Regions from separate parts of the Marinobacter sp. SS13-12 genome, predicted to be linked through region 3. Evidence: predicted binding sites of a transcription regulator. Region 3 holds the regulator's gene; each other region holds the start of a gene.
The links. The regulator FliA, encoded in region 3, starts transcription of late flagellar genes. The targets are predictions, from matches to a motif close to CTAAAGTTTNNNNNNNNNNNGCCGNTAA.
Positions count from the first base shown of each region.

Region 1: QPL94_RS16305 (methyl-accepting chemotaxis protein) is a predicted target of FliA. The motif match lies at 1,055-1,082, and genes of this name have one in related genera.
Region 2: QPL94_RS12790 (methyl-accepting chemotaxis protein) is a predicted target of FliA. The motif match lies at 905-932, and genes of this name have one in related genera.

Region 1 is NZ_JASSUA010000003.1:83,982-86,252, forward strand. It holds gene QPL94_RS16305 (methyl-accepting chemotaxis protein) at 1-921, opposite strand, end outside; gene QPL94_RS16310 (DUF2058 domain-containing protein) at 1,169-1,705, opposite strand; gene dbpA (ATP-dependent RNA helicase DbpA) at 1,809-2,271, shown strand, end outside.
Region 2 is NZ_JASSUA010000001.1:2,793,596-2,795,866, reverse strand. It holds gene QPL94_RS12790 (methyl-accepting chemotaxis protein) at 1-826, opposite strand, end outside; gene QPL94_RS12785 (bifunctional GNAT family N-acetyltransferase/carbon-nitrogen hydrolase family protein) at 1,013-2,271, shown strand, end outside.
Region 3 is NZ_JASSUA010000001.1:2,224,603-2,226,873, reverse strand. It holds gene QPL94_RS10240 (protein phosphatase CheZ) at 1-101, opposite strand, end outside; gene cheY (chemotaxis response regulator CheY) at 123-506, opposite strand; gene QPL94_RS10230 (RNA polymerase sigma factor FliA) at 686-1,417, opposite strand; gene QPL94_RS10225 (MinD/ParA family protein) at 1,447-2,259, opposite strand.

The sequences.
Region 1 (2,271 bases), on a different contig from region 3:
GGACGCAACTTCTGAGGCTGCTGCAACGGCCTGATTGATGGGGGCGACGATGGCGCGGGTAATCATATAGGCCATCAATATGCCAAGGGCCAGAGCGATACCGGTGGCACCGATGATCAGTCCGGATGCCTGCTGACGCTCGGCTTCCATTTTTTCTGACTGACGTGTTCGCAGCCGGTCTGCCGATGCGATCGCACTTCTGGCAGTACTTACCATTTCCTCCGATAGGCGGTTCCCGGACTCGGTCAGTGTCACTACCGTCTGGAAACTGTTGACGTAAGTGGTCCGTGCCTGGTTGATCCCGGCCTTTTCTTCATCACTGATGCTGGCGGATTTCAGTGGGGCCTGTATTCTTTTTGCGTCGTCAAGGTAGGCCTTGACGCTGGCTTCGTCGCTCTCGATGAGAAACTTTCGCTCTGACCGACGCATGTCTTCAAACATTGCTGAAGCAAAAAACAGGGAGCTATGAGCCTTCAGGGAAGAACCGAAGATGCGTGCGGCGGTCTCCAGGCGTCCCAGAGCCTCTTCCCGTTCACTGATGTTTGCCTCGACGTCTCCCATTAATCGCTGATACTGCTTCACGTCGGACTGGATGCGCTCCAGGATGTCGAGGTCCTCGGTCATGCCCAGTAGCGGTTTGATGTCATTGGTCAATTCGAGAACACGGTCACCCTGGGCCTGGGTTTTCGTGACAGCCTCAGTTTCGCCTGTCAGAAGAAAGTTCTTTTCCTCTACGCGTGCTTCTGTAAGACCGGTATTCACCTGCCCGAGCATCGCTACGATATTTGACCTCTGGCTGAAGCTGTCCAGAGCCTGATCACCAACGACCCCCACCAAAATGGTCAGTAACAGTAAGATGGTAAAACCGCCGGCCAATCTGGCGCGGATGGTCATGTTGGTGAACAGTTCTGGAAAGTGCATTGTTAGTATTCTCTGGAGGATAGGGTTGACCGACCCCACCTTTTGATCCATGCGCTCGAGTCAAAGGCCGCGATGCGTTCCTGATACGCAGTGAAGACCAAAGGTGGATGTTATTTGATATATATTAAGTCGGTTTACGGCCCTATATTCCAGAACTTTACAGTTACAGATGATTACTGCGTGTTTTTGACCTGATACGGAATTGCGAGGCGCAGGGAAAGAACGCTATCAGAATGAGGTTGATTGTTTACCACATCAGATCATCCGGGATCTCATAGCCCGCATAGGGGTCATCGTCGCCGGCGTCGTCTTTCTTGCGGTCATGAAGCACGACTACGGCACGCTCATCCCGCTCCATGATTTTCCGCGCCACCCCTTCCGCGACAATCTCATAGGCATCGTTCACAAACACGATGGCCAGCCGGCCCCGTGACAGCTGGTCAACCATGGTGTCGTCCACAAAGATCTTCTTGATCTTCTTGTCGTGTACGAACTGGTAGGAAGTTTCCCCCCTGGACCGGTCGAGACGGTTGGTTTCCACCAGTTGCCGGATCTGGGCCTGGATGGCCTTTTTTTCGGCTTCTTTCTGGCGCTGGAGGTTCAGTTGCCGGTCCCGCTCCGCCTTTTCTTCCCTTGCCTGGCGGGCGCGGATCTCGGCTTCATTGACCTCAACGGACCCCTTGGGTTGCTGCTTGCGCTTCTTGTGTTTCTCATTGCGGATGGCCTTGGCCTTTTTCTCATCGGCCAGGCCGGCTTTCAACAGCTGATCCTGTAGTGATGGCATTCAATGCTCCGTGACGGTTTGCTATTTCTGATAAACTGCATCCAGTATACGCCCGGAACGCTCCCGGTCGAACCCACCCTCTATCGCTATTCCAGGAATTTTTATGCCGTCATTCAGTGAGCTGGGTCTTTCCCGACCAATGCTCGAAAATCTGTCGAGACTAGGTTTTGAGAGCCCGACCCCCATTCAGATCGGCGCCTTGCCTCCTGCGCTTAAGGGCAACGACCTGATTGCCATGGCTCAGACCGGCAGTGGCAAGACGGCTGCTTTCGGGATTCCGCTGGTGGAGAAGCTGAACCCACGCAGGTTTGTGGTTCAGGGGCTGGTCCTTTGCCCGACGCGGGAGTTGGCAGATCAGGTAGCCAAATCCCTCCGGGAGCTGGCGGTGGCGCGGGATAACGTGAAAATCCTCTCCTTGTGCGGCGGTGTTTCCATTGGGCCTCAGATTGGCTCACTCAGCCATGGCGCCCATATTGTGGTGGGGACTCCAGGGCGGATTCAGGATCATCTGCGCAAGGGCACGTTAAAGCTGGACCGGCTTGAGACCCTGGTTCTGGATGAAGCCG
Region 2 (2,271 bases), 570 kb from region 3:
TCACCCGGGCCGCCTGTACCGGCGCGTTGATTTTGTCTTCATTGATAAAGGTGCCGAGATACCAGTCAACGCCACGTGCATCGGCAATGGGGTGAAAACTGGCCGTCCAGCTGACTTCGTCTGACTCATAGCGGTGGGTGTCACCGCCAAGCTGCGGTGCTTCCCCCAGCAGCCCGCTGATGTCCTTGCCTACCAGGCTCTGGTCCGGGTGAAAAAGAACGGTACCGTCATCACTGATCAGCGCGGCATAGCCGGTATCAGCCAGGGTAATGGCAGAGAGGGCCTGCTCGATGGTTTTCAGTGCAATATCGCCACCGATCACGCCTTCATAGTCGCCGCGCTTCACCGGCGCCAGGGTGGAAATGATGGTTCCGCCCGTGCCTGCATCCAGGTAGGGTTCAGTGAAGGAGGCAGTTCCCGTCTGTTTCGCCTGCTTGAACCAGGGGCGGGTACGGGGATCGAAGTCATCCGGAAGCGTGGCTTCCGAGGCATCGTCCTTCATCAGCATATAGCCGTCATCCCGGCCGACATACACGTCGATAAACCCACCCCCGGTTGTGGCTGCAGCCAGTATCACCCGGGCCTCCTGATCGGTAGTGACGGATTCCAGTGCCTTTGCGGTCGCTTCGGTCATGGTCAGGCGGGTGTTGAGCCAATCAGCGATACTGGACGTACTCTGGGCCACTGTATCTTCGATCAACGCATCCACATAGGTGTCCGTGGTGCTCTGCAGCCTCATGTTTCCGCTGATGGTGAAGGCCCCCATGACCAGTACAAGCAGTATTCCGAAAGCGATGAGCAACTTCTGGCCGAAACTCAGGTTCATTATCCGGGTCCTTTTGATTCATTCTACACAGGGAGTGCGAGCCTACCGCCTTCGCACACTGTGTTCTGTATAGTTTTGTTTTCGGCTTTTGCTGCGAAGTCTTTAGCGCGATCTGATAAAATAGGAACTTTAGTCAACGCATCCTGTCTGCGTATTTTTCCCTGAATCCAACCGGAGCCGCCGTATATGGCCCATGAAGAACTGCATCTTAACCTTCGGAACCTCACCATTGATGACTACCCCCAGCTCCAGAAGCTGATGGACAGGGTTTACGATGATATCGGCGGTGCCTGGCCAGAAGACACGATCAAGGCGCTGGTTGAGCAGTTCCCGGACGGCCAGATATGCATAGAGGAATCCGGCGAACTGATCGCCATAGCGTTGACGGTCTGCGTCAAGTATGAGCGTTTCAGTAATCCCCACACCTACGACGACCTGATTCTGCGTAACGAAAAGCTCTGGCATAACGACAAGGGCGATTCCCTGTACGGGCTGGACGTGTTTATTCACCCTGATTATCGCGGTTATCGCCTTGGGCGCAGGCTTTACGAAGCCCGCAAGGAGCTCTGCCGCTCGATGAACCTGCGCGCCATCCTGGCGGGCGGTCGGATACCGGGGTACCACAAGTATTCCGACCGGGACTCGCCCGAGGAATACATCCAGCGGGTGGATCGTAAGGACATCTACGACCCGATTCTGAGCTTCCAGCTGTCCAATGACTTCCAGGTTACCCGGTTGATGCACAAATACCTGCCGGAAGACGAGAAGTCACTGGGTTACGCGACCCTGCTGGAGTGGCGGAACATTCTCTACACCCCACCCTCGCCGGTTCTGAATGTCAAGAAAACCCAGGTACGGCTGGGTGCCGTGCAGTGGCAGATGCGTGAATTCACGTCCGTGGATGAGGTTCTCGAGCAAGTCGAGTATTTCGTCGATGCGCTGTCGGATTACAAAAGCGATTTTGCGCTGTTTCCGGAGTTCTTCAACGCTCCATTGATGGGCCTGACGGACCAGATGGACCAGACCCGTGCCATCCGTTTCCTGGCCGGTTTTACCGAGCAGTTCCGCAACCAGATGTCGGAAATGGCGGTCAGCTACAACATCAATATCATCACCGGTTCCATGCCACTGCTGGAAAACGACCGGGTGTACAACGTGTCCTACCTTTGCCACCGGGATGGTCGTGTGGATGAGCAGCGAAAAATCCACATCACACCCCATGAGCGGCGTGACTGGGTTATCGAAGGTGGTGAGAAGTTCCAGGTGTTCGAGACAGATGCCGGCCGCGTTGCCATCATGATCTGCTACGACATTGAGTTTCCGGAACTCGGGCGTCTGGCCGCCAGTGATGAAGTGGACATCATCCTTGTGCCCTTCTGGACGGACACCAAGAACGGCTATCTGCGGGTTCGCCACTGCGCCCAGGCCAGGGCCATTGAAAACGA
Region 3 (2,271 bases):
TCTCCGGCATTGACCTGTTCAGCCAGTTCAGCGGCCTGGCTACGGAGCTTTTCCGTAATCTCCGGGTCGAGGCCCTGGTGGTTCTTGTCATTTTCGCTCATGGGAGCCCGTCCGACCTCTGATTACTGGATTCGCTCGAAGATCTTCTCAATCTTCTCCTTGAGGACCGCTGCAGTGAACGGCTTGACCACGTAGCCATTCACCCCGGCCTGCGCCGCCGCCACAATCTGATCCCGCTTGGCTTCGGCCGTTACCATGAGCACCGGCAGGGTCTTGAGGTTCTCATCAGCCCTGACTTCCTTGAGCAGGTCCAGCCCGGACATGCCCGGCATGTTCCAGTCGGTAACCAGAAAATCGTATTTTCCACTGCGGAGCATGGGCAGTGCGGTATTGCCATCATCCGCTTCATCGGTGTTGGTAAAGCCAAGATCGCGAAGCAGGTTCTTGATGATCCGTCGCATGGTGGAGAAATCATCCACGATCAGGATTTTCATGTTTTTGTCCAATGGGACCTCCAGTATAAAACGCCCGGAATTCGTTTTTGGCTTCCGGCTCTCAGTCCAGCAAGCCGGCAGATTTACCGCTTATTGTGTTGCCTTTGGCCCGGTTGTAAAGCACCGGTTACCAAAAGGCTACAGTAAAGAATGCTTTGCAACGCTGCACCACGACTGTGACCGGGCAGAGCTCACTGCTTCCAGTCGGAGAGCCGACCCCGCAATCGAAGTGCCGCCTGGCTGTGGATCTGGCTCACCCGGCTTTCGCTGACACCCAGAACTGCGCCAATTTCCTTGAGGTTCAGTTCTTCCTGGTAGTACAGACCAAGCACCAGTTTCTCGCGCTCTGGCAGATCGCCAATGGCCGCGGCCAGGTTCTTCCGGAAGTTGTCCGATGTCAGGCCTTCCAGTGGGTTATCACTGGTCTCTGCTTCGTTTATCGGCAGGTCGCCGGATTCATTGAGCTCATCGAGGCTAAAAAGTCGGCCACTGTTGGCATCGCTCAGTGAGGAGTGGTATTCATCAAGGCTCTGGCCGAGTTCCTCGGCGACTTCCCAGTCCAGGGCTTCACGACCCAAGCGGTCCTCGACGGCCTTGATAGCTTTGGCAATACGGCGGGAGTTTCTGTGCACGGAGCGGGGAACCCAGTCCCCCTTACGGATCTCATCCACCATGGCACCGCGGATCCGGATGCCTGCATAGGTTTCAAAGGTAGCCCCCTTGGTGGAGCTGTAACGTTGGGCCGCTTCCAGCAAACCGATCATACCAGCCTGCATAAGGTCCTCAAGCTGGACCGAAGCCGGCAACCGGGCCATCAGGTGAAGTGCGATTTTCTTGACCAGCGGCGCCTGCTCCTCAACAAGCTGTGAGGGCCCCTGCGTGCCGGTCCGGTGGTAGATTCCAAGTTCTTTCGCCAATGTCATGTATCCGGCTTTTCAGTGAAGGATCAAAATCAGACTTCGACGAGCCGCTCCACAAAAAATTCCAGATGCCCCCGGGGCGATTGTGGTAATGGCCAGTTGTCGACTTTATCCGCCAGGCTCTTGATGGCAAGCGATGCCTTGGCACGGGGATAGGCATCAAGCACAGCGCGCTGGCGTTGAACCGCCTTTTTTACGGCCTCGTCGTAAGGCACTATACCCACATATTGTAGTGCTACATCCAGAAACCGCTCGGTCACTCTGGTCAGTTTTTCAAACAGATGGCGGCCTTCCTGCTCGTTACGCACCTGATTTGCCAGAATGCGGAAGCGGTTAGTGCCGTAATCACGGTTCATCAGTTTGATCAGGGCGTAAGCGTCGGTGATGGAGGTGGGTTCATCGCATACGACCAGCAACAACTCCTGGGAGGCTCGCAGGAAGCTGACCACAGAATCGGAAATACCGGCCGCGGTATCCACAATCAGAACGTCAATCTGGTCGCCCAGTTCGCTGAAGGCATTGATCAGCCCGGCGTGCTCGAGCGAGGACAGCTGGGTCATGCGCTGGGTACCGGAGGAAGCTGGCACAATCCTGATTCCGCCAGGACCGCTGACCAGCACATCGCGCAGGTCGCAGTCACCGGCAATAACATCCTGGATGTTCCGGTTGGCGGTAATCCCCAGCAAAACGTCAATATTGCCAAGACCAAGATCGGCATCAAGCAGCACGACACGCCGCCCTTTCTGCGAAAGGGCGATGCCGAGGTTCACCGCAACGTTACTCTTGCCAACGCCCCCCTTCCCGCCGGAAATCGCAATCACCTGTACCGGATGTGGTTTGCTCATACTGATTCTGAT